DNA from 4 places in the Roseibium sp. SCP15 genome. Region 3 is predicted to be linked to each of the others. Evidence: predicted binding sites of a transcription regulator. Region 3 holds the regulator's gene; each other region holds the start of a gene.

Region 1 (7,635 bases), on a different contig from region 3:
AAGTGTCATGACCATACGCTCACGCAGAACCGTTTCATCAAAATCGGTTATGGAGGGCGCCTCGGTCAGTTGCATGCCAAGGCCATGACCCAGTCTGCCGACATCTCCGTCCGATTGCCCAAGCGTTTTTGCCATGGCTCTGAAGAGATCGACGCAGGTTCTGCCTGGGCGCGCAACTGCGGCAGCTGCTTGCACGGCTTCCACCAGTTTTCGATGGGCGTTTCTGGCAGCATCATTTGCGTGGCCGATTGCAAAATTGCGGTCAAAATCGCAGAAATATCCGTTCTTGGTGGCGCCCGTGTCGAGCATCAGGACATCGCCGCGGAGAAGCTTCTGATCCGAGGGTGGCGAAATGACGTCACCATAACCGCCTTGGCCGGCACCACCGACAAGATAGGGAACGTCATCTGCGCCTTGTTGCAGCAGATTGATCTTGAAAGACCTGAAGACGTCCTTGAGCGTCTGGCCTTCGTGAAAGAGCTTGGAGGCATTGGCAAAACTTGCTGATCCGATGCCGCAGATGTCCCGCAGCAGCGCGATCTCGTTTTCGGATTTCACCATCCGCAGCTGTTGCACCAGATCGGTGGCGTCTATGAATTCTGCCAGCGGCAAGCGCGATTGCAGTGTCTGAAAGTCCCGAAGGGGCATGCGCAGGGAGCTTTCACGGCCCATGAGCATGCCGATTCTTCCTGCTCTTCTCAGAGTTTCTGCGAGGAGACTAATGCCGTCATCGGTCGGGTGAGGAGATGAAAACGCTCGAATGTCGTCGATCCAGGTTGACGACATGAGGTGGGCCCCGATCTGCGGGATAACTGCAATCGGTTTTCCCTGTGACGGGACGATGACAAACCAGGGCCGGGTCGGACTTTGCCAGAACAGGGTTCTGAAACCGGTGAAATACCTGACTTCAGCCTCTGTCGTGAGGAACAGAGCGTCCAGTTCTGCCGCTTTCATGGCGCGCTGGGCACGCTCTGTTCTTGAGGCAAATTCGCTCTCGGGAAAATCCTGCTCGACCATGCTCATGACCTTCTCGTGGGTCTTACACTGGGAAGGACCGGAACCGGTCCAACAATGATGATGAATGCGTTCGCAAGGCAAGGCTTGCAACGAGTTCCGCTCAGATCATCAGCTATGGCAGGTGAAAACAAGTGCGGTTTTGCGGGTGCCGGATTCTGAACACTGACCGTTGCATGAGTGAAGTCTAGTGAGGCGTCGCTTTTTGCGCATCGGTAAGGTTGTTTGCTGAACGCCAGATCCCAAGCTGCGAAGGCGTTGAGCACGCCAATCGCAGATGATGGACTTTAATCTTCATGAATCTGCCGATGTCGTCGCTCGACAAGCTGTCCCTGCAGGAAAAGCTGGACGACATCGGCAATTCTGCCTAAGGCTTTTGCTAGCCTTGGGCTGTTGCGTTGCCTTGCGGCTCAGGCCGCAAGGTCAGGAGGGCGATCACGAATGCCGTCAAGGCACAGGTGGCCACTGCTCCGACGAGAGGGAGCGGTGTGCGGTCGAAGAACGGGCTGCAGATGAGGATCATCAGTCCGCCGGCAACCATCTGAAGCGTGCCGCCAAGGGACGACGCCATCCCTGCATGTTCGCCGTGTTCTTCCAGCGCCATGACCATGGTCGGTGCGATGACCAGTCCGAGACAGGTGTTGCCGACAAAAAATAAGGCCATGAGAACCGGCAAATCATCAAAACCCAACCAGACCAGCGTGAACAGCGACGAGGTTGCCGCGGCAAAGCCGAACACGGCCCAGAAGGCCACCCGTCCCATTCCGTATTTCTGACCGAGTCCGGCTGCAAACTGGGAAGCAGCGAAGAAACCGACTGCGTTTGCTGCAAAGACAAGACTGAAACCGGTCGGGGTCAGTTCGTAGGTTGTCATGTAAACCATGGGCGCCGATGCGATGAACACGAAGAAACTTGCCAGCGAGAAGCCGCCAATGAGCGTCAGGCCCATGAACTTGCCGTCCCGGAGCAAGAAGATCGCGCTTCGAATGAGAGCCGTGGCGTCAATCCGGCTGCGCATTTCGCGCGGCAGCGTTTCCGGCAACTGCAGGGCGGTCAGGATCATGGCAAGCAGGGCGATCAGCCCGAGAGCGCCGAAAATCAGGCGCCAGCTGCCAAACGAGATGATGAAACTGCCGGTAAGCGGGGCAAGCAACGGTGAAATGCTGATGACCAGCATCACCAGCGCCATCAGCCGTGTGGCCGCTGTTCCGGTATGCAGGTCGCGAACCACTGCGCGTACGATCACCATCGGAGCAGCCGCACCAAGCGCCTGAACGAAACGTCCCCAGGTCAGTGCGGTCACGTCGTCGGCCATTGCACAGATTGCAGAACCGGCAATGAACACGGCCAGTCCGACGAAAATCGGCGGCTTGCGGCCTACCGAATCGGCGATCGGACCATAGATCAGCTGTGCAAAGCCAAACGCAATGAAATAGACCGTAAAGGTCAGGTGAGCGCCTGCATCATCCGTCTGCAAGTCCCGCACGATCTGCGGTGTTGCAGGCAGATAGAGGTCAATCGCAAACGGACCCACAACAGCAAGAAGCCCCAGCACGATGGCGGAGCGGACAAAACCGATCTGCATAAGATTATCCGATTTTTTCGCGTAATACGCGAGGAAAGTGTGGAGACACCAGACGTTAGAGATATCTAGGGTGTTGTCCAGTCTTTTTTAAGGCAGCGCAACCGGACCTGCGTGAATATTTTATGCGGGAAAGTGTCATGGAACCTTCACGCAACTGTCACCGCTATTGCAATGAGCGTCTCTAGCTTGCCGCCACCACAACCCGAAAACATGGGAGCTAGTGCAATGGCAGATCTTCGCGGACGTTTTCTCAAAGGCGTCAGTCTCGCTGTTCTGTTCGGTCTTGGTGCTGTATCGGCAGCACAGGCAGACTACTTCGAGCGCATCAACACATACCCGGTGTACAAAACGCTGCCGAAAGGCGCTGACAAGGCGACGGAAACCGTTGCAGAGATCATTTATGCGTCCAAGGACGGCCGCACACTGGCATTCACCGACAGCCCGGGAGATGCGATCGTATTCGTCAACGCCGCAAACCCGCTCAATCTGCAGCCGCTCGGCCGCACCGATCTCGGCGGTGAACCGACTTCCGTTGCTGTAGGCGAAAAGTCTGCATATGTAGGGGTCAACACCAGCGAAGACTTCATCAACGCTTCAGGCCATCTCGCGGTGATCGCGCTTGACGGTTTGGGCATCACCGCAAAATGTGACGCCAAGGGTCAGCCGGACAGTGTTGCGATTTCACCGGACGGCAAGTTTGTTGCCATTGCGATCGAAAACGAGCGCGACGAAGACCTGAATGACGGTGTCATTCCACAAATGCCGGCCGGGCACCTTGCCATTTTCGATCTGGATGAAAACGGTGCGCCAACCAACTGTGATGCTGTGCGCATCGTCGACCTGACCGGTCTGGCGGAAGTTGCTCCGAGCGATCCCGAGCCGGAGTTCGTTTCCATCAACTCCAGGAACCAGGCTGTGGTGACCCTCCAGGAGAACAACCATATCGCGATCGTTGATCTCGCATCTGGCGAAGTCACCGCGAACTTCTCCGCTGGTGCGGCAACCGCGGAAAATGTTCCGGTCAAGAAAGTTCGCATGAGCGATGCATCCGGCAGTGCGGAAAATGTCGTGCGTGAGCCCGATGCCGTTGCCTGGATCGATGACGAACGTTTCGTGACTGCAAATGAGGGCGACTATGAAGGCGGCTCTCGCGGTTTCACCATCTGGAATGCCAAGGGCGATGTGCTTTTCGACAGCGGTAACCAGATGGAACATCTTGGTATGTCGTACGGCCACTACCCGGCCAAGCGCGCTCACAAGAAGGGTACCGAGCCGGAAGGTGTCGCAGTAGGGTCCTTCGGCGGTGAGACACTGATTTTCGTGAATTCCGAGCGCGGCAACTTTGTTGCGGTCTACAAGGATACCGGCGCTGAACCCGAGTTCGTTCAACTGCTGCCGACCCATGTCGGTCCGGAAGGCCTTCTGGCCATTCCAAGCCGTGATCTTTTCGTCGTCGCCAACGAAGTTGATGATGCCGAAGAAGGTGTCCGTTCTCACGTCGGACTTTATAAATTCGGCGCCAAGGCTCCGGCCTATCCTTCGGTGGTTTCGATCACCGATCCGGAAAAAGGTGCACCGATCGGCTGGGGCGCACTTTCCGCGCTGGCTGCCGATCCGAAGGATCCGAACAAGCTCTATGCCGTCAATGACAGCTTCTACAAGACCGGCCGGATCTACACTCTGGATATCTCTGCAATTCCAGCCAGGATCGTATCTTATGTCGACGTCACGGACGCAAGTCAGGAACTTCTCGACCTGGAAGGCATCTCCGTCTCCAGGGAAGGTGGTTTCTGGCTGGCGTCGGAAGGGCATCCGGACAAGGGCCGTCAGCATCTGCTTTTGAAAGTCGATGACAAGGGAGCCGTTCAGGAAGAAATCACACTGCCGCAGAGCCTGATCGATCAGTCAAAGCGGTTCTCTTTTGAAGGTGTTGCCGAGTTTGAAATGAACGGTCAACCGATGGTCGCCGTCGCTGTTCAGCGTGAATGGAAAGACGATCCAAAGGGGCACACCAAGATCGCGATCTACAATCCGGCGGACAAGACCTGGGGTTTTGTTCATTACCCGCTTGATGCACCAAAGAGTGCAGCCGGTGGCTGGGTTGGCCTGTCTGAAATCGTTTCCATGGGTGAAGGTAAATTCGCCGTTCTGGAACGCGACAACAAAGGCGGCGAAGACGCAGCGATCAAACAGATCACCGTTGTGTCTCTGGAAGGGGTGACGCCGGTGGCCCATGGCGAGAGCCTGCCGGTTCTGAAGAAGCGATTTGCGATGGATGTTCTTCCGGCAATGGCTGAAGGCAAAGGCTGGATCCTCGACAAACCGGAAGGCCTGACCATCACGGCCGACGGCCGGTTGATCCTCCTGACAGACAATGACGGTGTTGATGATGCTCCGGGCGAAACCCAGTTGATCGACCTCGGGCCGGCAACACGTCTCAACTAAACACGACTTCAGGTCTCCCAAGACTTGACCGAGGGTCCGGCAGCTTCTGGCTGCCGGGCCTTCTTTCGTATCGGGAAGATAACCACTGCGAAAGGTCAAGAAAATTGGCTTAATCCGGCCATTTCGGCGCGTTTCGAATTTATTGGTAATTTGAACGTAGTTTTCTTGCCAATCAGTTCCAAGGTGATTCGCGAGTCTCTCCATGACAATCCGAAAACGACTGTTTGTCCTTGTCATCGTTCTGACAGTGCCGATCGTGCTTTGTGCCGGTTGGATTATCCTGTCAGCCTACAAGGACCTTGCACGGGATACGGCAAAACTGGAAAGCCTGCCGTCCCTGGCCACAGTTTGGAATACAGGCATCATGCGGCAAGATGCGGTTCTTCCGAACTCCGCACTGGCCAGGTATTCGGGATGCGCACCTGAAAAAGCGGCCGGATCGCCGTCCAAGGCGCTTTCCCAGGCACACCGGGTGACCGCCTGTATCGGCAGTGAAGCGGGACTTGCGGCAAATACGGCTCAAACCACCAATCTGCTTGCCGAGCTGGTGTCGGGACAATTGTCGGACCTGATCGTTCGCACCAGTGCGGTTATTCGCAACAGCGAAAACGTCTCCAAGAAAACCGAACTCAGTCATTTTGATTCCATGTCGGTTCTTGTTGGCGCCGGGCAATTCAAGGTTCTTGCCGACCAGATCAGCTCTATTTCCAAAACAGGGCCGGGCGCGGTTGAAGAAGGTCAGGAAACCGCTTTCAGCAAAGCGGCTCAGACCTACCGGCAGGCAAATGGCAGCCTTCAGGGCGCGCTGTCCAAGATCGCGTCGAAAGTTGGTCAGGGAGCAGACGGGACAACTCTTGATCTTCAGCCGGTGCGCGATCGCTACGCTGCATTTCTGAACGCGATCGACGGTCTGCACAAGGTCGCCCGGACAGAGCTGGAGGCCCGGTTGCAATCGATGGTCTTCGACCTGCGTGTGCGCATGTGGGGCGTTGCGGTTGCGCTCGGAGTGGTCTTCCTGATTGCTTTCGGGACATCGTGGTACTTTGGCAGATCGATTCTCTACTGCATCGAGTCTCTCAACCGCGGTATCAGGAAGCTGGCGGATTCGGACGGCGTTGAAGGCGATCTGCCATTTTCCTATGGGCATACCGAAATTTCGGATATTGCCCGTGCAGTCGGATATTACCGCGACAGGACCGTAGAACTCACGAAGGAGCGTCAACGGTTGGAGGGGCAGGCGGCTGCTGACCGTCAACAAAAGATCGATGATCTGATTTCCGCCTTCAAGGGACGCATGGGCGAATTGCTGACCGATGTGGATGATGCCCTCGGCGACATGCAAAACACATCCGGTGCCCTGAAGGATGTGGCACAGAACGCGGATCAAAAAGCCCGTGATACAGCGGCTGCGTCTTCCGGGGCGTCCGGAAATGTGGACGCGGTGGCAAGCGCGGCGGAAGTGCTGGCAAACGACATTGCCGCGATCAGCCAACGCGCCCATGATGCGACGGACATGGCTCAAGCCGCAAACCGGAACGCCACCGCTGCAAATGCCGAAATCGAGAGCCTCTCGGAAATATCGAACGCTATTGGTGACATTGTCTCCATCATCAATGCGATTGCCGACCAGACCAATCTTCTTGCACTGAATGCGACGATCGAAGCTGCCCGTGCAGGCGAAGCCGGCAAGGGGTTTGAAGTTGTCGCCGGAGAAGTGAAGACATTGGCCGGTCAAACCGCCTCGGCGACGGACCAGATTACCGAGCAGGTTTCGCTTGTTCAGGAGCGCACGGTGCGGGTCGTCGATGCGATCCAGAAGATCATTTCCGACATTGGCGAAGTGACGGATCACACAACACAGATTGCTGCGGATCTTGAAACACGGAGGCAGTCGACGGACGATATCAAGGGCAATGTCCTGCAGGCTGCCGAGCAGACAAGATCCGTGGTGGAAGACATGGCGGGAGTTGAGGCGATTGCGGAACAATCGAGCCATGCTGCGGCCGATATGGGAAGCCGGACGGGTGATGTTGTCAGGCGCACCGAGGAACTACGCGAAGAAGTTCGCGAATTCCTGGAAGAGGTTGCGGCCGCCTAAGACGCACATGTCCTGCAAGTGTTCCGAAGACCCGGTGGCGTTCTGCTTCCGGGTCTTTGTATTCGGGTGGATCGCAAGAAGAGCGGCAAGGTTCATGATCGTCTTGGCGTAAGGGGTGACTGGCGCTTCGGTCGTGAGCAGGCCCGCCAATTAGCAACAGCCGCAAAACAATGTGCAGGCAGCTCTTGCGGATGCGCTTGCGAGGTCTTCCGAAGATGAGATAGTCCGTTTCCGGGCTCCATACGACGTGCTAACTCACCCGAGCGTCTTGAGGATCAGGCTCCGGTTTCAATCAAACATTTTGAAGAATGGGTATTCGTTTGGAAAATCAGGCTCTGGTGGAACAGAATCGAAAGCTCGGCTTGGCTTGTGCAGTCGGTGTTTTGTTTGTCTGGTCAGGATTCATTGTGTTTTCCCGTGCCGGGGTTAAAACCGACCTCACTGCGATGGATATGACCGGTCTCAGATTTCTGGTTGCCGGTGGAGTTACGCT
Region 2 (7,635 bases), on a different contig from region 3:
CAAGGAGGCGTATTTCTTTCGCCCGGAGGGCCCGGAATAGCTTTTGGGCACCTTGACTTCAAAGCCCCATGGGCGACTGTCTCGCCATCCGGCGTTTTTGAGAAAGTTCGCAGTTGACGCCAACGCATCGGGCACAGAATTGACAAGGTCCTTCCGGCCATCCCCATCAAAGTCGACCGCAAGGCTGTTGTAGGTGCTTGGCATGAATTGGGTCTGACCGAATGCCCCGGCCCAGGAACCTCGAAAGTCATCGGCAGGCACATCCCCCCGCGAGGCGATCTGCAACGTCTTTATCAACTCGCCACGGAAGTATTTTTGCCTTTTCTTTCCGGCACATACGAGATTGGCGAGCGCATGGGGGGTGTAGAAGTCGCCGCGGAACTGACCATAGTCGCTCTCGATCCCCCAGACAGCCAGAACGACGTGGCGATTTACGCCATAGCGCTTCTCGATCGCGGTCAAGGTGCGCTTGTGTTTCTTGAGATTCTTTTCGCCATCCTTGATGCGTTCGGCATCTACGAGAAAGGCCATGTAATCCCAGATTTCCGTCTTGTACTCAGGCTGTGTCGTTGAAAACCGGATCACCTTCTCATCGAAAGCAGCTCCCGAAAGCATACGTTCGGCGACTTCTGGCTTCACACCGGCGGAAATAGCCTGTTTTTTCAACGACGCAACGCAGCTTTCAATTGCCAGGGCGGATCCACCTGTCGCGGCCAATCCAAGTCCGGTCCAAACGGCCAGTTTCACCAGCCCGGTCCAAACGTTTCGCTGCATCAGCCCCTCCATCAGCCTTGAATCACTTTTCAAACGCTGACACGTTCACGCGACGGAAATGCGGCAAAAATTCGGTCAATTGCTTTTTCAGAGATTCCTCAAGGAAAAACCCGGCTCACAGAGTGAACCGGGCCTTACGTCAAAACAGTTGATGGAGGTTACTTTCCTTCAATCAGCTTGCGCCGCAGCCAACTGGATGTCTGGTCCATGATGATCACAACAACGATGGTCAGGATGATGATGTAACTGGTGTTCTCCCAATCGCGTGACGTCTTCATGGTTTCAACCAGCATCAAGCCGATACCGCCTGCTCCCAAGGCGCCGATCACGGTTGCTGAACGGGTGTTGGATTCCAGGTAGTAAAGCACCTGCGAAACGAACACCGGCAGAATTTGGGGAATTACACCGAACCGGTATCTCTGCAGCTGGTTTGCTCCGGTCGCCCGAACACCTTCAACCTGCTTGTTGTCGATGTTTTCAAGCGCTTCGGAAAACAGTTTGCCCAGAGAGCCTGTGTCAGTGAATGCAATTGCCAGAGCTCCTGTCAGCGGTCCAAGTCCAAAGGCGCGAATGAAGATCAGGGACCAGATCAGCATGTCGATGCCACGCAGGAAATCAAACAGGCGGCGGGTGCCAAATCGAAGTATTTTCGAGGGTGTAAAGTTTCGGGCGGCCAGGAACGCCAATGGCAAGCCGAAGAATGCTGCGGTCAGCGTACCCAGCACCGCCATCATGATGGTCTCGAAAAGTGCGGTGAAAATTTCACCGTGCTGCCAGTCCGGGTTGCCCAGAAAATCGTGCATGATCAGAGACATGTTCGACTGGCTTGGATCGATGCGCTTGTCGGACAGCGCCAGGGCCCAGAGCTGACTGAATGACAATCCGTGAAGTTCGGAATGGAACGGGAACCAGAAGTTTTCCCAACCGGCGAAGTAGTTGTGAACTTCGATCTTGGTGCGTGTCACCTGAACGCGGCGATCCAGCGTCGGCCTTGCATTGAACTTCTTGGGATCATCTTTCAACCACTCCGGAACCGGTCCTGGAGGCAGCTCTGTTTCAACACCGCTGTTGGTGGCCGTTACCTTGATCGTGCCGTAGTCGGGAACCGTGAATTCCATCACCTTTCCGGTGATCGTGACTTCATATCCCTGGCCTAGATCGACAATAGCGTCGGTTCCATCAACTTCGACCCACTCCGGCAATTCCTCTTGCGCGTAGGTCGCCCGCCGCTCTCCTTCGATTGCCACTTCCATGATGTCGCGGCGAAGAAGTTTGGTGACGTGAACCTTATAGGCGACAGAGTCGGTCGCCAGAATCGCTGCTCTTTCCGGTTGGGCCTTGGAGAGAAGCTGAGGCACTCCAAAGGCAAACCAGGTGTAGGTCAGATAAAGCAGGACCGCTGCAGGAACACCAATCGTCATCCAGGCGCGGCGGCGAATGTTCTGAAAGACCGTGTTACGGTCGAAGGCAGGGTCATTGAGCGTGTCGACAGCCATTTCGAAATTCCTCAATGAGCCCGTCCGGCGCCGACAAGTTTGCCGCGCAGATAAGAAGACAATTGGTCAATCAGCATGATGGTGACGAACAACAGCACGAAGATCGCCGCTGTTTCATCCCCTGCCCCCTGGCCCCAGCCGATCGTGCGGCGCAGCTCCTGACCAATACCGCCAGCGCCTACAAACCCGAGAATGGCCGAGGCGCGCACGTTGATCTCAAGACGCAGCAGGAAGTAGCTGAGATAGTTCGGCGCGACTTGCGGCATGACCGCATAGCGGATGCGTTGCAGCCAGTTGGCACCGCAGGCCGACAGTCCCTCAATCGGCTTGCGGTCGATATTTTCATTCACTTCGGAAAAGAGTTTGCCCAGCGCACCGGCGGTATGGAAGGCAACCGCGATCATGGCCGGCACCGGGCTTGAGCCAAGTACAAAGATCAGAAACAGGGCAATGATCAGCTCCGGAAATGCACGCATGACGTCCATCATGCGCCGGACCACCGGAATGAGCGGGCCCCAGCTGTCAACGTTTCGGGTTGAAGCCATGGCCAGAACCACGGCCATCGCACCGCCCAGCAGTGTCGCGACTGCCGCAATGTTCAGCGTTTCCAGCATCGCCGGCACAAAATGCAGGACAAGACCGAAAAAGGCGGGTCCGGCCTCCCAGGCCTCGACGACGATTTCGCCCGGGTAGTCGAAGAACTTGGACAGGCCCTGCAAGAAGCCGCCGGAATTCATTTCGTTCGATTTGGAATATCCGGAAACGAGAACCGCAACGACCAGCAGCAATCCCATCAGGGAATAAAGCTGGCGGCGTTTTCGTAAGGAGAGGATTTCCTGCTCCAGTGCGGCAACAGCCATTACCAATGTCCTTTGACGGAGGTCATATGAAAGCGCGGGCCGAAATCCGGCCCGCGCGAAGGTTCAAAAGAACCGATTAGTTCTTGTTCTTTGCCTTGCGGGCTTCAACAATGTTGACGTAGGCGTCATGCGTGATCGGCATGAAACCTTTGGTTTCACCAGCAGCAACACCGTAAGCACACTCAGGGTCCATGGAGTTCAGGGACGCCATCAATGCAGTCATTTTGATCTTCACGTCTTCCGGAAGTTTCTTGGACAGAACGATCGGACCTTCTGGGATCACCGGGGAGCGCCAGATTTCACGCAGTTCAGTCATGTCGACGAGGCCGGCGTCGGAAGCCTTGCGCAGGGCACCGGAGTTATAACCGTCTTCCCACTCACCAAGACCGTCAGCCCAGGTCACGCCGCCGTCGATGTCGCCGTTGGATACAGCAACGATGGTCTGCTCATGACCACCGGTGAAGACAACGTCTCCGAAATACTCACCCGGTTTCATGGAATAACCTTCCTGCGGGATGGCGATGGATGGGATCAGGTAACCGGAAGTGGAGTTCGGATCACCGAAACCGAATACCTTGCCCTTCATGTCTTCCAGAGAGTTGATCTCATTGTCGACACGGGCAAAACCGATGGAGTAGTAGCCATAACCGCCATCGACGTTCACCTTGACCAGAACCGGATCAACAGCTTCCGGATCAGTCAGATAAACCTTTGCGTAGCTGGACGCACCAAGCCAGGCCATGTCGAGGTTGCCACCGAGCAGACCTTCAATAACGCCGTTGTAGTCGGCCGGAGCGAAGAGCTTGACAGGAACACCGAGCAGGTCGGCGGTTTTCTGTTCCAGGCACTCATAGGCGCGCAGGCGGTCAGACGCGTTTTCGCCGCCCAGAATACCAATGCGGAACTCGGTGATTTCTGAAGCACCGGCGATCGAGGCGTTCAGAGCGATCGTGCTTACGGCAGCAAGCGCAGCAACTTTGGAAACGAATTTCATTTGGGACACTCCCCGAGAGTCTGTATCTGATGACGTTTGAAGGGTGCGCGAGCGGCTCAAACCGCTGCTGCCGCCGGGGTCATCACACCAGCGGATTCTTGAGAGCCGGTCTGGCCGGCGTCGATGGCAGTGGAAGTCGCTGCCTCGTTGAAACTTTCGTCGGCACCGTAGATTTCACGGGCAGCGGCTGTGGTCAGCTCTTCGGGCTTTCCGTCAAAAACAAGGAACCCGTCGCGCATACCGATGACACGGTCACAATAGGCACGCGCCGTATCGAGCGTATGCAAGTTGCAGATAACCACCTTGTTGTCGCGCTCATGGATTTCACGCAGCGCATCCATGACGATCTTGGCATTCATCGGATCCAGGGACGCAATCGGCTCGTCTGCCAGGATCATGTAAGGGTCCTGCATCAACGCACGGGCAATCGCCACCCGCTGCTGCTGACCGCCGGAAAGCTCTTCGGCGCGCTTGGCCGCTTCCTGAACGATTCCCAGGCGGTCGAGTGCAACAAGCGCATCGTTGACATCGCCGGCGCTGAAGATGTTGAAGAGGCTCTTCATTGTGCCGTGACCGTTGAGACGGCCGAGCATGACATTGGTGACCACATCGAGGCGCGGCACGAGATTGAATTGCTGGAACACCATGGCGCAATCACGCTGCCAACGGCGCATCATTCCACCCTTTAGGCTGAGAATGTCCTGCCCCTTGAACAGGATCTGGCCTGAAGTCGCCGGCGTCAGCCGGTTGATCATGCGCAAGAGGGTCGATTTGCCCGCTCCGGATCGGCCGATAATCCCGACCATCTGCGGTTTGTCTATGTTGAAACCGACCTTGTTGACCGCAGTCCTTGTCCCGAAGGTCTTTGTGACGTCCTGAAACTGAATCACCCGCCAGCCCTGTCCGTGTTTGTTCGTATTGCTGGGCGACAAGAGCCACTGGACGATTACAGGCAGATGACAGGTTTTTGTATGAAAGATCAAAGATTTATGACAGTTCCATGAAGACCCCGATCCCGACTCCGGCCCCTTTGATCCGCATTTCAAGATTTGCCATTTTGATTCAATGACTTCGAAGATCAGGCACTCTCTGAAGCCTTGAGTCAGTACTGCTGCAGTATTGACCTTGAAGACTGTGTATTTTTGACTGGATTTTCCAGTCTTTCCATAAGCACTCAGCTGTTAAATCTGGATACAGTCATAATACTGTCACCAATCCGTCACCGGCTTTCACCCGACGCCGGTTAAACACGGCCCCTCTATCACTATTCTTCCCAATGGAGCCTCCATGTCCTCTCCTGCCCAGAAGCAATGCCTTACCGAAGCGCCAAATATTCATCCGGATGCAAATGTCCAGAATTGTGAACTGGGGATCTGGACAGAAGTCGGAGCGCGCACGGAAATGCGCGAAAGCCAGATGGGCGACTATTCCTATATTGTTCAGGAAGGTGATGTCGTCTGGTCAACAATCGGCAAGTTCTGTTCGATTGCCCGGCGTGTTCGGATCAATCCGGGCAACCACGCCACCTGGCGGGCATCCCAGCATCATTTCACCTACCGCGCGGCTGCCTATGACCTGGGCAACGACGATGCCGGTTTCTTTCAGTGGAGAAAGGATGACTGGGTGACCATCGGCCATGATGTCTGGATCGGTCACAACGTAACGGTTCTGGCCGGGGTTACCATCGGGACGGGGGCGATTGTTGCAGCGGGTGCCGTCGTCTCAAAGGACGTTGCTCCATACACCGTTGTTGGCGGTGTCGCCGCCAAACCGATCAAGCGGCGCTTTACTGAGACACAGGAAGAGGCGCTGATGGGCATCTCCTGGTGGGATTGGTCGCATGAACAGCTGAAGGCGCGCCTTCCGGATTTCCGGCAATTGTCGATTGATGCCTTTATCGAAAAGTACAGCTAATCAACCGGCTCCCTGGCACAACTTCGTTTGACCGTTTCCCTCTCCCTGCTACCTTTCCGCTCTGGAGAGGGACAAAGACCGATGATTACGAGACATGCATCCTGCCGATGTGGACAGCTGAGTGCGGTTTGTCGGGGCGAACCGGTACGAGTATCCGTCTGTCACTGCCTGGAGTGTCAGAAGCGCAGCGGCAGTGCCTTTGCAACACAGGCCAGATGGCCAGATGAAAACGTTGAGCTGTCCGGCGACTACAAGGAATGGTCCCGCGTTGCCGATAGTGGTCACAAGGCGACCTACAGGTTTTGCCCCAATTGCGGTTCCACACTGGCCTACGTCATTGAAGGCTGGCCCGGTGTGACCGCAATTCCAGTCGGAGCTTTTGCTGATCCCGAGTTTCCGCCTCCCCGCTTTTCCGTTTATGAACATCGCAAACATGCATGGACACAGGTGCTGGGAGAAGATGTTGAACATTCTTCGGACCCGGCCATTGCCTTCACGAAAGGCAGGCTCAATACAGATTGATCCTTTGAGAACCACTGCAACTGCCTGGGGCCGGGATGATGAGACTGGACCGAATTCTCCTGTATGTACGTGACATAGACCGGACGGCTTCGTTTTACGTTTCGCATTTCGGTTTCTCCATGCATCAGATCCCAGGCGACCGAATTACCGAACTGGTACCGCCAGACGGCGGTGCCAGATTGATGTTGCACAAGGCGGGAAAAGCGCAAAAAACCGGGCAAAGCACCGTGAAACTGGTGTTCAACGTTGAGACGGTCGAGGATTTTTGCACCTCTGCCAAAGCTGAAGGGTTGAGCTTCGGGCCTGTTCATCAGGCCGACGGATACGAGTTTGCCAACGCCAAAGACCCCGACGGAAACTCGATCCAGGTTACGAGCCGCCCTTTCAACAAAATCTGACGGCACCAGGACGACCACTTCCCTGACTCCCCCTTTTAGAAATTTGCCGCTACAATTGCGCCATGCCGACAGAAACTGCAGTTCTTGAAACCAGCCTGGGCCCTTCCCTACGCAGATGGCGTGTGCTCAATCGCATCAAGCAGGAAACCCTTGCCCGCGATCTCGATGTTTCCCAGAGCAGGATTTCCCGCTGGGAAAGCGGAGATGCGCAGCCAAATGGAGCGGACCGGCTCAAGATCACGCAGCTCTTGCGCGCACGGCCGGAAACTGCGGCAGACCGGGCGCTGCTTGATCTCGTGACCCAGGCCGCCATGCCGGTTCATCTTGTCTGCGATCTGACCCACAGACTGTTGGCAGCCTCTCCTGCAAGGACTGTCAATTGGCGCATCCCGACCTCCGAACTGCTGGACCGCCCGCTTTGGCGATTTGCTTCTGAAAGCATTCGATCCGTTGAGCATCAGCTGCCAGAACACGGATGGTTCGAGCCGCTTGGGCCCGACGTTGTTTATGAGACAGAGCGGGCGGAATTCGCCGAGTTGACCATTCCTCAAAGTCGCATCCGCATTTCGCGCCTACCGCTCTCCGACGGCCGGTTTGCAAGGCTGGTGCGTGACGAGCCTGCTGCCTAATTCCGTTTCCTGCATAAAATATTCATGCCATCGCTGCACCGATGATCG
Region 3 (7,635 bases):
GGAAACCGGCTTTGAGTTGGCAGCCGCCTCCCGTGTTGACGGTTACATGAACGGCCGTGTGACCCGCGAGACGCTTACCGACAGCCGCTTCCTGCAGAAGTCCGATCTGGACATTGTTGACGCTCTGGTCGAGGCCAAGGTCATCAAGACTGTGTTCAACTGGAACTTCATCACCGGTGCCGATTCCGGCGTGGACAATCCGGGTGGAGCAGGCATCGGTGCATCCGTGGTCGGGTCATTCTTCATGATGCTGGTGGTTCTGTTCCTGTCCCTGCCGATCGGCGTGGCCGCTTCGATCTACCTTGAGGAATTTGCGCCTCAGAACCGGTTCACGGACCTGATTGAGGTGAACATTTCCAACTTGGCTGCCGTTCCGTCCATCGTGTTCGGTATTCTTGGTCTCGCGGTCTTCATTCAGTTCATGCACCTGCCGCAGTCGGCTCCGCTTGTCGGTGGCCTTGTTCTGACACTGATGACGCTGCCGACGATCATCATTTCAACGCGAGCTTCGCTGAAGGCTGTACCGCCGAGCATCCGTGATGCCGCACTGGGGATCGGTGCCTCGAAAATGCAGGCAACCTTCCACCATGTGCTTCCGCTTGCGATGCCGGGTATCCTGACAGGCACCATCATCGGGCTTGCGCAGGCTTTGGGTGAGACGGCTCCGCTGCTCCTGATCGGTATGGTCGGCTTTGTTGCGCGCGGATATCCGGACGGTTTCATCGCAGGGTTCACGGAGCCGAATTCCGCAATGCCGGCGCAGATCTACACCTGGGCGGCACGCGCGGACTACGCATTTTACGAAAAAGCATGGGGTGGAATTATCGTCCTTCTGGTGTTCCTCCTCACAATGAACATTCTCGCGATCATCCTGCGCCGCAGGTTTGAGCGCCGCTGGTAAGGAATGATCCGATGAACGAGATGTCGAATATTGAACAGTCGGTGGAAATGACCGAGAGCAAGATTTCCGCGAAGAACGTGCAGGTCTACTACGGTGACACGCATGCGATCAAAGATGTGGACATTGAAATCCAGCCGCGATCCGTCACCGCCTTCATCGGACCGTCCGGTTGCGGCAAGTCGACTTTCCTGCGGACCTTGAACCGCATGAACGACACGATCGATATCTGCCGCGTGCAAGGGTCGATCAGGATCGACGGCGAGGACATCTACGACCCCAAGGTTGACCCGGTGCAACTGCGCGCCAAGGTTGGTATGGTGTTCCAGAAACCGAACCCGTTTCCCAAGTCCATTTACGACAACATTGCCTACGGCCCGCGCATTCACGGGTTGGCCCGCAACAAGGCGCATCTGGACGAAATCGTTTCCTCAAGCCTGCAGAAAGCCGGTCTTTGGGAAGAAGTGAAGAACCGGCTGGACGAGCCGGGTACCGGGATGTCCGGCGGTCAGCAGCAGCGCCTGTGCATCGCCAGGGCCATTGCGGTCAGCCCGGAAGTGATCCTGATGGATGAGCCGTGCTCGGCTCTCGACCCGATTGCGACGGCAAAGGTCGAAGAGCTGATCGATGAGCTGCGCGAGAACTACACGATCGTGATCGTGACGCACTCGATGCAACAGGCAGCCCGTGTATCGCAGCGCACCGCATTCTTCCATCTCGGCATTCTCGTCGAAGAAGGTCCGACCGAAGACATCTTCACAAATCCGAAAGACAAACGTACGCAGGACTATATCACTGGCCGCTTCGGCTAAGTGGCTACGCGAATTCTGAAAGGGACACTGGATGTCTGAACACACAGTCACGGCCTATGACGACGAATTGACCGCAATGGCCGGCAAGGTCGCCGAAATGGGCGGTCTGGCGGAAAAAGCGTTTGCTGATGCTGTTTCCGCACTGGTCTCGCAAGATATCGAACTGGCACGCGTCACGGTTCAGCAGGACGAACGCTTGGACGCCTTGCATCAGGACATTGAAGCAAAGCTGATCGAAATGATTGTCCGTCGCCAGCCGATGGGGCAGGACCTGCGGGAAATCACCGCCGCGACGCGCATTGCCAACGATCTGGAACGTGTTGGCGATTTGGCCAAGAACGTTGCCAAACGGACGATCGCGATCGACAGCAATCTTCAGTCCAAGAAACTGGCCATCGGTGTGGAACACATGACCGAATTGGCCCTTGCACAGCTGAAGCAGGTTCTGGACGCCTATACGCGCAAGGACGCGGAAGCGGCGAGACGCGTTCAGGAAGCCGACGCTGAAATCGATGCGATCTACACATCGCTCTTTCGGGAGCTGTTGACCTACATGATGGAAGATCCCCGCGTGATCACTCAATGCGTCCATCTTCTGTTCTGTGCCAAGAACATCGAGCGTATTGGCGATCATGCAACCAACATTGCTGAAAACGTCTTTTATATGGTGACTGGCGATCGTCTGCCGGAAGACCGTGCAAAACAGGACGAGACGACCCACGCGGTCTGACAGCTGGAACCCGGTTGGAAATTGGTGACCGGAACGGCAGCATCTGCTGCCGAAACTGGAGCGAGAACGTATGCCGAAGGTGCTTATCGTTGAGGACGAAGAACCACTTAGCCTTCTGTTGAGGTACAACCTGGAAGCGGAAGGATACTCGGTCGAGTCCTGTGCACGTGGTGATGAAGCTGAAATCCGGTTGCGGGAAACCCAGCCCGATCTCCTCCTTCTGGATTGGATGTTGCCGGGGCTGTCGGGCATTGAACTATGCCGCCGGCTTCGCGCGCGTGAAGATACCGAGCGTCTGCCTGTCATCATGCTGACGGCCCGCGGGGAAGAAGCCGAGCGCATTCGAGGTCTTTCAACCGGAGCAGATGACTACGTCGTCAAGCCGTTTTCCGTGCCTGAGCTGATGGCTCGTGTCCGTGCGATCCTCCGCCGCGCAAGCCCGGAAGTTGTTTCCACAATGCTTCGGTCGGGTGACATCGAACTTGACCGTGAAACCCATCGGGTGCGCCGCAATACCAAGGAAATTCACCTGGGGCCGACCGAGTTCCGCCTTCTGGAATTTCTGATGACCTCCCCGGGCCGGGTGTTCTCTCGAGAGCAGCTGTTGGACGGCGTATGGGGCCATGATGTCTATGTCGACGAGCGCACGGTCGACGTCCATGTCGGCCGACTTCGCAAGGCGCTCAACAAGGGCAAGGCCAAGGATCCGATCCGCACGGTGCGCGGTGCCGGCTACGCATTTAATGATCAGTTTTCGATGGCAAGCTGACTACGGCTGAAAACATCGGGAGGGTGGAGTGCTCACCCGCCCGAACCGGTTGTCCGGCCGCATGGCCGCTCCGGTCAGCTTATCCAGAACGTTTCTGATTGCTGCGCATCCTTGAGCCCGAACGCTGACAACGCTCGATCAAGAGAGATGTTGTTCCCGGTGAGAAGAGTTGCGGCTTTTTTCCCTTCAAGCAGCGAGCCATACCGCCTCATGGCGGCAACCCCGGCTGCTGCACCGCCTTCCACCAGGCATTTTTCCTTGGCGAGAATAAACTTCATCGCTTCGAGAATTTCACTCTCCGGCACCTGAACAAAGTCGTCTACCAGTTTCCTGCACATGGCGAAGGTGTATTGGTTGTCGGCCGGTATCGGGCCGGGTAGGGCATCGGCGATGGAAGGTTTTTCGTCGACCTCGACGATATGGCCGACCTTGATACTTTCGATCATGGCGGCCCCATGCTCAAGGGAAACCCCAATGACCTTGATGTCCGGCTTCAGGCTCTTCAGCGCCTTGGCGGTTCCGGCCATGAGCCCGCCACCGCTCAATTGAACGAAGACAATGTCGAGGGCCGGCTGGTCGGCCAGCAGCTCCAGGCCGATGGTGCCTTGCCCGGCGATGACATGCGGATCATCGAAAGGAGATACAAAGAGAAGGCCGTCTCGTTCCGCAATGCGCCGCGCTTCCGCGTCTGCGTCATCCTGCGTTTGTCCGTGAACGATCACTTCCGCCCCGAAATCGTACAGCCCGCCAATCTTTTCGGGAGGTATGATTTCGGTGACACAGACGACGGCACGAATGTTCAGCTGCCTTGCCATATAGGCGACGGCACGACCGTGATTGCCACTTGATACGGTGATGACACCGCGTGATTTCTGAGTTTCGTCGAGAGACAGAAGCTTGTTGGCCGCGCCGCGCAGCTTGAAGGCGCCGGTATCGTGCATCGTTTCCATTTTCAGCCAGATCGACGCGCTCAGCTCTGTCGACAGAGCATGAGATTTGCGCAGCGGAGTGGGGCGCACATAGCCCGCTATCCGTTGTTGCGCAGCATGAATCTCGTCCAACTCAACCATCATTTTTCCGTCTCTCGGCTGTTTCGAAAACAGGGCTTCAGAATGAGTGTTGACAAAATATTCTAAATTAGACAATTTGTCTATAACGCTGAAACGACCCCGCAAGATGGGTCGCGAATTGGGTGACGTTCTGACAGAGAGATGCAGATGCGGCTGGTGAATAAGCAGGAAATCTTGGCGCAGATTGACGAGCGCGCGGTACTTGCGGAGATCGAAGAAGGCTTCAGGTCTTTCGCTCGGGGCGAGGCCCAGGTCGCGCCGGTTACCCACCTGGCGTTCCAAAAGGCAAATGGCGAGTGCCACATCAAATGCGCTCACGTCGGTGAAGACGAGGTTTTTACCGTCAAGCTTGCCACCGGGTTCTATGACAATCCGGAAAGGGGGCTTTCTTCCAGCAACGGCTTCATGGCCGTCATTTCGGCTGAGACGGGAACTCCCTTGGCAATCCTGCAGGATGAAGGCGCATTGACCGATTTGCGCACGGCACTTGCGGGCGTCATTGCAGGTCGCATGGGCGCGCGGCAGGGTGCCAAGGCACTCGGCGTGATCGGGACCGGTATCCAGGCCCGTCTGCAAGCGCAGCTCTATTGCAAACTTCTCGGTTTCACCCGGGTTGCCGTCTGGGGGCGGTCGGAAGAGAAAGCTGCAACGCTGGTCCAGGAGCTTTCTATGGAGCTTGAAGGTGTTCCGGTTGCGCATGCGGAAAGCGTGGAAGCACTTTGCGCCGACGCGGATGTCATTGTCACAGCAACGGCGTCACGAGAGGCAATCGTCAAATCTGAGTTTGTTCGGCCCGGCACCCACATCGTGGCGGTCGGCGCTGACTCTCCCGGAAAGCAGGAACTCGACACTGCGCTCTTTGCAAGAGCATCTCATGTGATCGTCGACTCCCTCAGTCAATGTACGGAACACGGTGAAACCGCCAACGCGATTGCGTCCGGCGACATTTCGTCCGATCGGCTGATCACGCTCGGGCAGGTCCTGCTTGAAAACAGACTGGGTCGTACGGACGAGGCCATCACGATTGCCGATCTGACAGGTGTGGCCGTTCAGGATGCGGCCATCGCCAAGTCTGTCTGGTCCGGATTGAAGTCCGCCGAAGGTAACGCTCCCTGATAAAGCGCATTTTCGAAGCGAAGGCCCACCCGTAAGTCAACACGGTTCAGTTAGGTATCACATGTCAGCTGCAACACCTCGCTTGTCGGTTCAGAACCTGAGCAAATCGTTTGGGTCGCTGCGCGTTCTCCATGACGTCTCGCTGACAGCCGAGCAGGGGCAGGTGATCACGATCATCGGATCTTCGGGATCGGGAAAAAGCACGTTCCTGCGCTGCCTCAATCTGCTGGAAGTTCCGGACGGAGGCGAGATCAAGCTGGATGGTAAGCCAGTCGCCTTTGCCTGCAACGCACATGGGCTGAAAGTAACGCGGGAGGTCCGCGCGCTTCGAACTTCTTTGCCCATGGTGTTCCAGAGTTTCAATCTGTGGCGGCATATCAGCGTTCGCGACAACGTGGCAATCGCTCCGATCCACGTGCTTGGAAAATCGCGAGCCGAAGCCAATGAGCGGGCAGAAGAACTATTGGCTCGCGTCGGTCTCGCCGAGCGAATGAACTTCTATCCTCATCAGTTGTCCGGCGGTCAGCAGCAGCGCGCAGCGATTGCTCGAGCTCTGGCGATGGAGCCGCAGGCTCTTCTCTTTGACGAGCCGACCTCGGCGCTTGATCCGGAACTGGTTGGAGAAGTCCTGAAGGTCATCGAGGAACTCGCCGCTGCAGGAAACACGATGCTCATGGTGACGCATGAGATGGGCTTTGCGCGCAACGTTTCTGACCGCGTGATCTTTCTCGACAAGGGACGCGTGGCTGAGAGCGGAACGCCCGAAGAGGTATTTGGCGCCCCTAAAACGGAACGGGCCGCCCAGTTTTTAGCATCGGTAATGTGAGTATGAGGAGGAATGAAATGAAGAAACTGGTTGTTGCCGCAGCCGTGGCTGCTTTTACCGTCCTGCCCGCCAAGGCCGAGACACTGCGCATCGCGACAAGTGCGGACTATCCGCCCTGGGAGTCGGTGAACTCGTCTGGCGAAATGCTTGGCTTTGACCTTGATGTCGGCAACGCGATCTGCGCGAAAATCGAGATGGAATGTGAATGGACCAACCAGGCTTACGACGGTCTCCTGCCGGCGCTTGTTGCGGGCCAGTACGACCTGATCATGTCTGCAATTTCCATCACGGAAGAGCGCAAGAAAAGCATCGATTTTTCGACTGCCTATGCGCAGGCACCAGCCTCTTTCGGTTCGGTCGGCGACGGGTTTGGCGAACTCACGGACAAGGCTCAGCTTCAGGCTTCGCTCGAAGGCAAGGCCGTTGGCGTGCAGGGTTCCACGATCTTTGAGCGTGTCGTCAATGAGCATTTTCCGTCAGCCGATGTGAAAACCTACCAGCAGGCTGACCAGATCATCGCTGATCTGAAGACGGGTCGCATCGATGCAGCTGTCATGGAAGTTTCTGCATGGGATGAGTTCAGCGGGGCAGATAAGGACGCCAATCTGACAATGTTCGGCCCGTTGCTGACCTATGCTGAATATCCGCAGCTCGGTGATGGCATAGGTCTGGGAATTGGCAAGGGGAATGAGGAACTGAAAGCCAAGATCGACACGGCGATCGCGGAGCTTCTGGCCGATGGCACGATCGCCAAGGCTTCGGACAAGTGGTTCGGTTACGACGTCACGCCGTAAGGTCCAGCGGGATCTCGGTTCTCAAAAGGATGAAGAGGCAAGTCACCGCAAAGTGGCGGCCTCTTCAGGAAAGATGGGCAAGGGCGACAGGCAATGCTTGAATTGCTTTCATTCGGCAAATCGGGATGGGGGGACGAACTCTTCTCCGGCTTGGTCACCACAATGGCCCTTGCCATTCTTGCGTTTGCAGCCGGGCTCTTCTTTGGGCTGTTGCTTATGCTTTTCCGGCGTCGCGGGACCATCTCACGTTACATTGCGGTGAGCTATGTCACCGTTTTTCGCGGCGTGCCGGAACTTCTGGTCCTTTATCTCTTCTTCTTCGGCACCGGCACGATCATCCAGTCCGTTGCCGCCAGCCTTGGGTATACGCAAAGGATCAATCTGAGTGGCTTTGCACTCGGTGTGTTCGCCCTCGCGGTGATCGCAACCGCTTATGCGGCCGAGGCTTTCAGAGGAGCTGCCAACAGCATTCCCAAGGGACAGTTGGAAGCGGCCGATGCCTACGGCTTTGGGCCGGTGAAGCGTTTCACCTTGATCGAATTGCCGCAATTGCTGCGCGTTGCACTGCCCGCCATGGGGAATGTCTGGCTGGTGATGCTCAAGGATACGGCGCTTGTATC
Region 4 (7,635 bases), 710 kb from region 3:
CTCACGGTCCGACCAGGGCTCTGCCGGCAAGCTGAGAAGGTCGAATTGCGAGGCGAGCCACAGCGCGATTGAGAACGCAAACGCACCGGGCACGGAATAGCGGGCAATCAGCATCACCGCCGGGATCAGTGCCAGGATCACGATATACATCGGCAGGATGTCGAAATAGTTCGGCACCCAGGTCAATGTCAGAATGCCGGGGAGGGCGACCTTGGTGTTGTCGAAAAGGTGCCAGAGGTTCAGCGAGACCACATAGTCCTGCGTGAGATCGCAGCAGCGTGAGAGATAGCCGCTTTCATGGATCATCACCAGACCGACGGCGATAACAAGAAACTGGCCGATATGGGCCCAGTAGACCTGCCACATGCGATGCAGGATGCGTGCAGCCCCTATTCCCCAGCCATGGACATCAAAGATCTTGCCGAAAGCGAGGGCTGAGGCCATTCCGGAACAGAACACGAAGATTTCCGTGGCATCTGAAAAGCCGAAACGGGCTGGAATCCAGAGGGTCCACCAGTTCCAGGGAACATGGGCGACATAGATGATAAACATGCCGAGCCCGCGGAAAAAATCCAGCCGCGGGTCGCGCGGGCGCTTCGTTTGAGAATGAACGTTCACGTCAAGTCCAGAGTACTTCTGTCAATTTTGGAGCGGAGAGAAGACGTTATACAGAATCTGCTGCCCGGAGGCTTTCGTCTTCCATAACCTGCTCGGCACGTTGCATCTTATCGCAAACTTCAAGACGTTGCTCGGCAAACCGGTCAAGAGCGCCGCGTTTGCGGCTGCGGCTCTTGATCAGAACCTCTGCTTCGGTCGAGAATCCGGCCCGCAAGGCCGCGTCGATCGTGATGCGCTCGAACACGTCGCGCTGGGCATGAGAGCCCCCGACCATGTAAAGATTGTCCCTGGACGATGTCAGCAAGGTGAAAGCGGAGGCGTAGTTCCCCTTTCGGTACTGTTCAAGGCCCAGACCGGTGGGCACACCGGCTTCGGCAGCGATGCGGCCGATATCGGTCTCGCTCCTGGAGCGTTCCTTCAGGCCATTGAGCAACCTCTCGGTGCCCATTCGCCGGCCACCGTTCAACAGAGCCAGCAAGTAATGCAAATCGGCGAAGACATTGCAGCCATCTTCGGCGCGTTTGTCGGACAGAAGGGCTAGTTCGTCCCAACGCGAGCCGACATCGACACCTTCCAGTTCCAGCCTGACGAGGAGGGACGCACCATTGGAGATGTCGCGATAATCATCTGTCTTGTCCTTGCGAACATCGGAATCGTAAAGCGCCAGCGCCTTGTCGGCATCGCCCTGATCCAGATACATCAGCGCAAGGTGCCACCACACGTGATAGCCGAAATTGTTGCAGTGAGCCCAGCCACCGGGGTGGTTCTCCAACCAACCGGCGCCTTCTTCCGACCGACCCGTCATGTCGTGCACATGGGCGACCGCATGAAGTCCCCAGGCATCGTCATGGGCAAATTCCAGCCCTTTTCGGCCGGATGCCTCAGCCAGCCTGTAGTCTCCGGTCTCTTCGAGCGCAAAGGCGCGGCAGCCGAGCAGATATCCGTAGGCCGGATGGTTTTCGTTATAGGATGACAAAATACGCTCTATCGATTGACGCATGCCTGTGGCGTCGCCGAGAACGAACCTGATAGCATGCACCAGCTTCATGATCAGCGCGTCTTCCGGCGCCTTGACCAGCATGGCATCGAGAATATCGGCCGACCGGGTCGGGAAACCCTGGAGCCAGGCCCCCAGAGCGTCAATAACTGCCGTTTCGCGATCGGTGATAGGTGTGTGCTGCGCAGAGGTTCGGGCGATCGACAGGCATTCGCTTGCCGTTGCATTGAGCTCCTTGCGTCCGAGCAGCAGGCAGAAAAGCCCGCGAGCGCCATGAGCGAGTGCAAAATCCGGCGCGAGGCTCAGACAGGTTTCCAGATGTTCCGGTGTTGTTTTGCCATGGGCCAGAAAGGCCTGCACGGTCGCATTCCATGCCGCAAGGGCGTCCCGGTCGGTAAGTGTAAGATCATATCCGAATTGGTCACTAAGACGCATGTCAGGCCTTCATAGTTTCAGTGCCGGGCTTCCTGATACAGATCTCAAAATGATCGCGAAAGACGTCCGGCCGAATGCAAAGTCACTGCCTAACTTCCGCAGGCTTTACATGAACTGCAAAACACAAAAAGGTGTTGGCAATGTGTAGGCTAGCAAAAGACACTTTCGTTGCGAAATTATGGCTACCAATGCGAGGGTGTGCCTGAAGAATTCAGCAGTCCGGCAACACAGTCCCGGCTGCGCCCGGAGAAGATCAATTCATGGCTCTGACAGTCCAGAGATCGCAAACCGCCGTTGTCGGTGTCGGCATCGCCCTGCTTTTGCTGATTGCGCTTGGGGCATATGGGGAAGCGGGGCCGCGTCAGGCCGTTGCTACGCTGATCGGTGGCGTCGCCGGTTTGTCGCTTTATCACGCGAGTTTCGGTTTCACCGCTGCCTGGCGACGGATCGTCACTGAAAGGCGCGGCGGAGGTCTGAGGGCGCAATTTGTACTTATCCTTCTGACAAGCGCGGTTTCTTTCCCGTTGATTGCCTGGGGAAGTCAGCTGGGTTGGCCGACAGGTGGCTTTGTGTTTCCGTTCGGCATTGCGGCGGCCCTTGGTGCGTTCATGTTTGGTGTCGGTATGCAGCTCGGAGGTGGATGCGGGTCCGGAACCCTGTTTACCGCAGGTGGCGGTTCGACGCGGATGATGATCACGCTCGCGGCCTTTGTTCTCGGCTCCGTCGCTGCGACGGCTCACCTGCACTTGTGGGGGCGGCTACCCAAACTGCCACCGGTTTCCCTGATACGGGAATTCGGTCCGCATGGCGCCTTTCTGCTGACGGCTCTGGTTTTGGGTGGCCTGACGCTGGCAACGCTTCGCATCGAACGGCGGGCACACGGGGAAATCGCTGCCCCGCGCCCTACAAAATCCTTCTTTGCCGGGCCCTGGTCTCCCATGCTCGGTGCGGTGATGCTGGCTTTGGTCGGGATTGCTACCTTTGTGGTCGTCGGCAGACCGTGGGGGATTACGTCTGCCTTTGCGCTTTGGGGAGGCAAGCTGTTTCACGCGATCGGCATTCCGGTTGATACCTGGCCCTATTGGACCTGGCAGCGAAGCGCTCTGGAAAATTCGGTTCTTCGTGACACGACGTCGGTGATGGATTTCGGTGTCATCATTGGTGCAATGGTTGCCGCGGCGCTGGCGGGACGTTTTGCGCCTGTCTGGCAGTTGAGCCGCCGCGACGTGTTGACCGCAATAGCAGGCGGGTTGCTGATGGGCTATGGCGCAAGGCTTGCGTACGGATGCAACATCGGCGCCTATCTGGGCGGGTTGGTGTCAGGATCTCTTCACGGTTGGCTCTGGCTGGCATTCGGTTTTCTCGGCAGTCTCGCCGGTACGCGCCTCCGGTTGCGTTTCGGCATGGAGTGAGGACCTGCCCGGGACACCGGATTGTGAAACATCCGTGAGCTTGGGCCCGATAGATTGCCTGCTACCTGATTTCCAGGTTCCGGGAGATATTTTCATGCGCATTTTTACCTTTTTGATCCTACTGTTTTCGCTGGCTGGGACGACAGCTTTTGCAGACAGCATTTCCGAAAGAGAGGGATGGCAGGTCATTCCGACCTCCAAAAGCTACAGCGACCTTGTTGAAGATCTCAAAACCGCCGTGAAGGCCGAGAAGATGCTGCTCGTCACCCAGGCCAGCGCCTCTGCCGGCGCCAAGGGGCGGGGAATTACAATACCAGGCAATCGGATCATCGGCGTCTACCGCAACGACTACGCGTTGAGGATGCTGGACGCTTCGGTTGCCGCCGGTATCGAAGCGCCGATACGTTTCTATGTCACCGGGAACAGCGATGGCTCGGCAACGCTCTCCTGGAAAACGCCGAGCTTCGTCTTTGCGCCCTACATGGACGAAGGCGGTGAAGCGCTGTCAGACCTTGCTTCAGAGCTTGATCTCGTTTTTCTGACAATCGCCGAAAAAGCTGTGTCCTCCCGGTAACACACTCTCACATGTTCGTTGTGTGGAGGCCTCTGAGGCTGTTTGGGTCTTGTGAAGGCGCTTTTTCAGCGCCACATTAATAACGTCGTCAACAACGGAAAGGAGGTATGCCCATGTCTAGTGAGTATCGGAACGTGGCCCAATTGTCTGGGTGGAATGGAACGGTGCTGGAGCAGCCTCTTGCGTCGATCGGTTTCATCGGGATCTGATCCGGACAATTAGTCGCGTCGATCTCATGGGAGGGCCGCTTTTGCGGCCCTCTTTCGTTTTTCAAACCGGCATTTTTGAAAAAAAATTCAGCCAGTGGAAAAAATTTGATTGCGAAAATTCATTTAAGTTATCTAAAGTAGATGAGATTTACGTAAATTTACGAATAAGAAAAAGCATTTTCTTAACAAAAGCTTACGAAGTTGTATCAAGGTTGTTTGCGACGGCAATAGTTGAGAAATTCTACATATTAGCTGTCTAAGTGTTTATTTCTACGGCTAATTTTTTCTTGCCCAATCGGTCAAATGTCAGAAAACTGACACGCCTCTGACATGAGGCATCGTTTACCAACCGCCTCAGTGTCGCTCTGGAGGATGGGGTAAATTTCCGATGACTTGGCATTTCCGTTTCGGGTTCGTTTTTGGCAATCACCGCGCGAATTTTCTTCAAGGTTCGAACTGGTCTGACTTCATTTTCGGTTTCGGCGGGGCCGATGAAATCTACGGCCGAGGCGGCAATGACTGGATTTTCGCCGGGCGTGGCAACGATCGGGTTGACGCGGGTGCCGGTGACGACACGGTTTTTGCCGGGCGGGGCAATGACTGGATCCGTGGTGGCGCCGGTAACGATGTCATAGACGGGGGCCGCGGTTTCGATACCGCCGCCTTTGATGGCTCGATCTTTGATTACGACGTCAATCTGCGCAAAGGCTGGTTTTCGACAACTGCAATCGTCACGCGTTTCGGTGACGACGGTCGCGCCGTTGAAGTCGACTATCTCAAGAAGATCGAGGCACTTCACTTCGAGGCCGAAGATTACACGCTCTACATTGACGGACGGAACAATCAGGTCCTGGCACTGGACGACGCTGCAGCTACGGATGAGGACACGTCGCTGATCCTGACTGCCGACGATCTTCTGGCCAACGACACGGATTTTGACGGCGATACGCTGACAATCACCGGAGTTGACGTTCTGAGCGAGCTCGGTGCGGTGATTTCGTTTGCAGACGGCAAGATTACCTACAATCCGGCCGGTAAATTCGATTCTCTTCAGGAAGGGGAAACCCTTACCGACACGTTCTCCTACACCGTTGATGACGGCAACGGAGGCGCAACGACTGCAACCGTTTCGGTTACCATTACCGGCAGGAACGATGCTCCGGATCTTCAGGTCGCATCAAATGTCGACTATGCCGAAAACGATACGCAGGTCGTCGCGGTTGCCAGCGCAAGCGATGTCGACAGCGACAGCGTGACCTTTTCCCTCCAGGGTGACGACGCAGCACTTTTCACGATTGATGAAACAACAGGCGAAATTCGCTTCAAGGCTTCACCGGATTTCGAAGCACCAGCCGACGCCGGACTGGACAATGCCTATCAGTTGATCGTCGTGGCGACGGACGCTGAAGGGGCGGAAAGTCAGCAGGCCTTGACCGTCAATGTGACCGATGTGCTGGAAATCCCGGTCGTGGACGCGCGCATCAACGAGTTCCACTACGACAACAGCGGCGGGGATGTTGGCGAATTCATCGAAATTCGCACGGCTGCAGGTGACGACGTCTCATATCTGGAAGTCATTCTGTTCAACGGCAGCAATGGGAGCGAATACAGAAGGGTCGACGTTTCCACCCTGGCGAAAACCAGCGACGGAACTCACGATTTCTATGTCTGGGATCTGCCGAGCAATGGAATTCAAAATGGTGCGCCGGACGGTATCGCGCTCGTCAATGGTGGCACGGTTCTGGAGTTCCTGAGCTACGAAGGAACGATGGATGCCACCATCGGCGGCGAAACGGTCACTTCAACCGATATCGGCGTTTCCGAAAGCAGCAGCACGGAAGTAGGGTTTTCCCTTCAGCGTAATGAGGATGGCTCCTGGAACGAAGCCGCAGCGGAAACCAAGGGTGCGTCCAACGAACCAGTTGTGGAGCTCGGCGCCAGGATCAACGAATTCCACTATGACAATGCCGGGTCGGACACTGGAGAATTCGTCGAGATCCGCGTCAATGCGGGAGCCGATGTTTCCGGATTGGAAGTGCAGCTTATCAACGGAAACGGCGGCGCTGCCTACAATTCCTCTGACGTCGCTTCCCTGACCAAAACGACTGACGGCACCTACGACTACTACGTCTGGGACTTGCCTTCCAACGGCATTCAAAATGGTGCTCCTGATGGTATCGCTCTGGTGAACGGCGGAGACGTGCTTGAATTCCTCACCTACGAGGGAACGATCACGACGCAGATTGCAGGAACGGAAGTCACCTCAACAGATGTAGGCGTGTCGGAAAGCAGTGGCACCGAAATCGGGTTTTCCCTGCAACGTGATGCCGCCGGGAACTGGAATGAGGCCGCTGCCGAAACAAAGGGAGCTGAAAACAGCGCCCCCACGGTTCCGCTCGCCGAAGCCCGCATCAACGAACTGCACTACGACAACGAAAGCTCCGACACAGGTGAATTTGTCGAGATCCGTGTCAATGCAAATGCGGATGTCACGGGTGTTCAGGTTCAGCTGATCAACGGCAATGGTGGCTCGGCTTATAACAGTGCTGACCTTTCGACTTTGAGCAAAACCTCGGACGGCACCTACGACTATTACGTCTGGGATCTGCCGGCCAACGGCATCCAGAACGGTTCGCCGGACGGTGTTGCTTTGCTCAATGGCGACCAGGTTGTCGAATTCATCAGCTATGAAGGCAGCTTCGACGCCGAGTTTGCTGAAGGTACGGTCACATCCACCGACATCGGCGTTTCGGAAAGCAATTCCACGCAAGTCGGCTTCTCGCTGCAGCGCAAGGACGATGGTACCTGGAACAGCGCGGCTGCGGAAACAAAGGGCGCGGCAAATGAAGGCGGCGGCACGGGACCGGAACCGACAGCGCGTTTCATCTCCGAAATCCAGGGAACGGGATCAGCGAGCCTGCTGGTCGGCGACTATGTCTTGGTTTCGGCAGTCGTCACCTACACGACGGGCAACGGTTTCTTCCTGCAGGAAGAAGATGCGGACGCGGATGCGGATGCTTTGTCGTCTGAGGGTATTTTCGTCTTTACCGGCAGCGCACCGACCGTTGTTGCAGGAGACGTCGTCGACGTTGCCGGCACAGTGGAAGAGTTCTTCGGTTTCACGCAGCTGGGCAATGTGACGGACGTTACCAAGACAGGATCCACCACCACCCTGCCCACCGCCGCCAATATCCAGCTGTCTCAGGTTGCGACCAACTTCGAGCAATACGAGGGCATGCGGATTTCGGTCACCAGCGGCATTGCCGGCGAAGAACTGACCGTCATCGAGAACTTCAATCTCGACAGGTTTGGTGACATCACCATCAGTGCCGGCACGCAGACGCAGGCAACCCAGCTTTATGATGCGCAAACCCAGCAGGACGAAATATC

Evidence for each region. Region 3 encodes PhoB, which activates phosphate uptake and scavenging genes when phosphate is short. Its sites were predicted from a motif close to TGTCATNNANCTGTCAT; they were not measured.
Region 1: a site for PhoB is predicted at 2,733-2,749, ahead of ABLO27_RS25660 (esterase-like activity of phytase family protein). Genes of this name have one in related genera too.
Region 2: a site for PhoB is predicted at 5,331-5,347, ahead of ABLO27_RS01640 (DapH/DapD/GlmU-related protein). Genes of this name have one in related genera too.
Region 4: a site for PhoB is predicted at 4,550-4,566, ahead of ABLO27_RS11425 (ExeM/NucH family extracellular endonuclease). Genes of this name have one in related genera too.

The regions. Positions count from the first base shown of each region.
Region 1 covers NZ_JBDZYI010000005.1:553,918-561,552, forward strand. The annotation lists gene ABLO27_RS25650 (M24 family metallopeptidase) at 1-1,023, opposite strand, end outside; gene ABLO27_RS25655 (multidrug effflux MFS transporter) at 1,394-2,599, opposite strand; gene ABLO27_RS25660 (esterase-like activity of phytase family protein) at 2,825-5,044, shown strand; gene ABLO27_RS25665 (methyl-accepting chemotaxis protein) at 5,247-7,142, shown strand; gene ABLO27_RS25670 (DMT family transporter) at 7,481-7,635, shown strand, end outside.
Region 2 covers NZ_JBDZYI010000001.1:357,794-365,428, reverse strand. The annotation lists gene ABLO27_RS01665 (lytic murein transglycosylase) at 1-774, opposite strand, end outside; gene phnE (phosphonate ABC transporter, permease protein PhnE) at 933-2,270, opposite strand; gene phnE (phosphonate ABC transporter, permease protein PhnE) at 2,282-3,130, opposite strand; gene phnD (phosphonate ABC transporter substrate-binding protein) at 3,207-4,124, opposite strand; gene phnC (phosphonate ABC transporter ATP-binding protein) at 4,181-5,014, opposite strand; gene ABLO27_RS01640 (DapH/DapD/GlmU-related protein) at 5,412-6,038, shown strand; gene ABLO27_RS01635 (GFA family protein) at 6,120-6,560, shown strand; gene ABLO27_RS01630 (VOC family protein) at 6,599-6,958, shown strand; gene ABLO27_RS01625 (helix-turn-helix domain-containing protein) at 7,021-7,587, shown strand.
Region 3 covers NZ_JBDZYI010000002.1:166,149-173,783, reverse strand. The annotation lists gene pstA (phosphate ABC transporter permease PstA) at 1-901, shown strand, start outside; gene pstB (phosphate ABC transporter ATP-binding protein PstB) at 913-1,710, shown strand; gene phoU (phosphate signaling complex protein PhoU) at 1,742-2,440, shown strand; gene phoB (phosphate regulon transcriptional regulator PhoB) at 2,511-3,209, shown strand; gene ABLO27_RS08105 (threonine ammonia-lyase) at 3,284-4,282, opposite strand; gene ABLO27_RS08100 (ornithine cyclodeaminase family protein) at 4,427-5,395, shown strand; gene ABLO27_RS08095 (amino acid ABC transporter ATP-binding protein) at 5,457-6,221, shown strand; gene ABLO27_RS08090 (transporter substrate-binding domain-containing protein) at 6,239-7,015, shown strand; gene ABLO27_RS08085 (ABC transporter permease) at 7,109-7,635, shown strand, end outside.
Region 4 covers NZ_JBDZYI010000002.1:878,743-886,377, reverse strand. The annotation lists gene ABLO27_RS11445 (OpgC family protein) at 1-552, opposite strand, end outside; gene ABLO27_RS11440 (tetratricopeptide repeat protein) at 665-2,050, opposite strand; gene ABLO27_RS11435 (YeeE/YedE family protein) at 2,311-3,462, shown strand; gene ABLO27_RS11430 (DUF302 domain-containing protein) at 3,557-4,036, shown strand; gene ABLO27_RS11425 (ExeM/NucH family extracellular endonuclease) at 4,634-7,635, shown strand, end outside.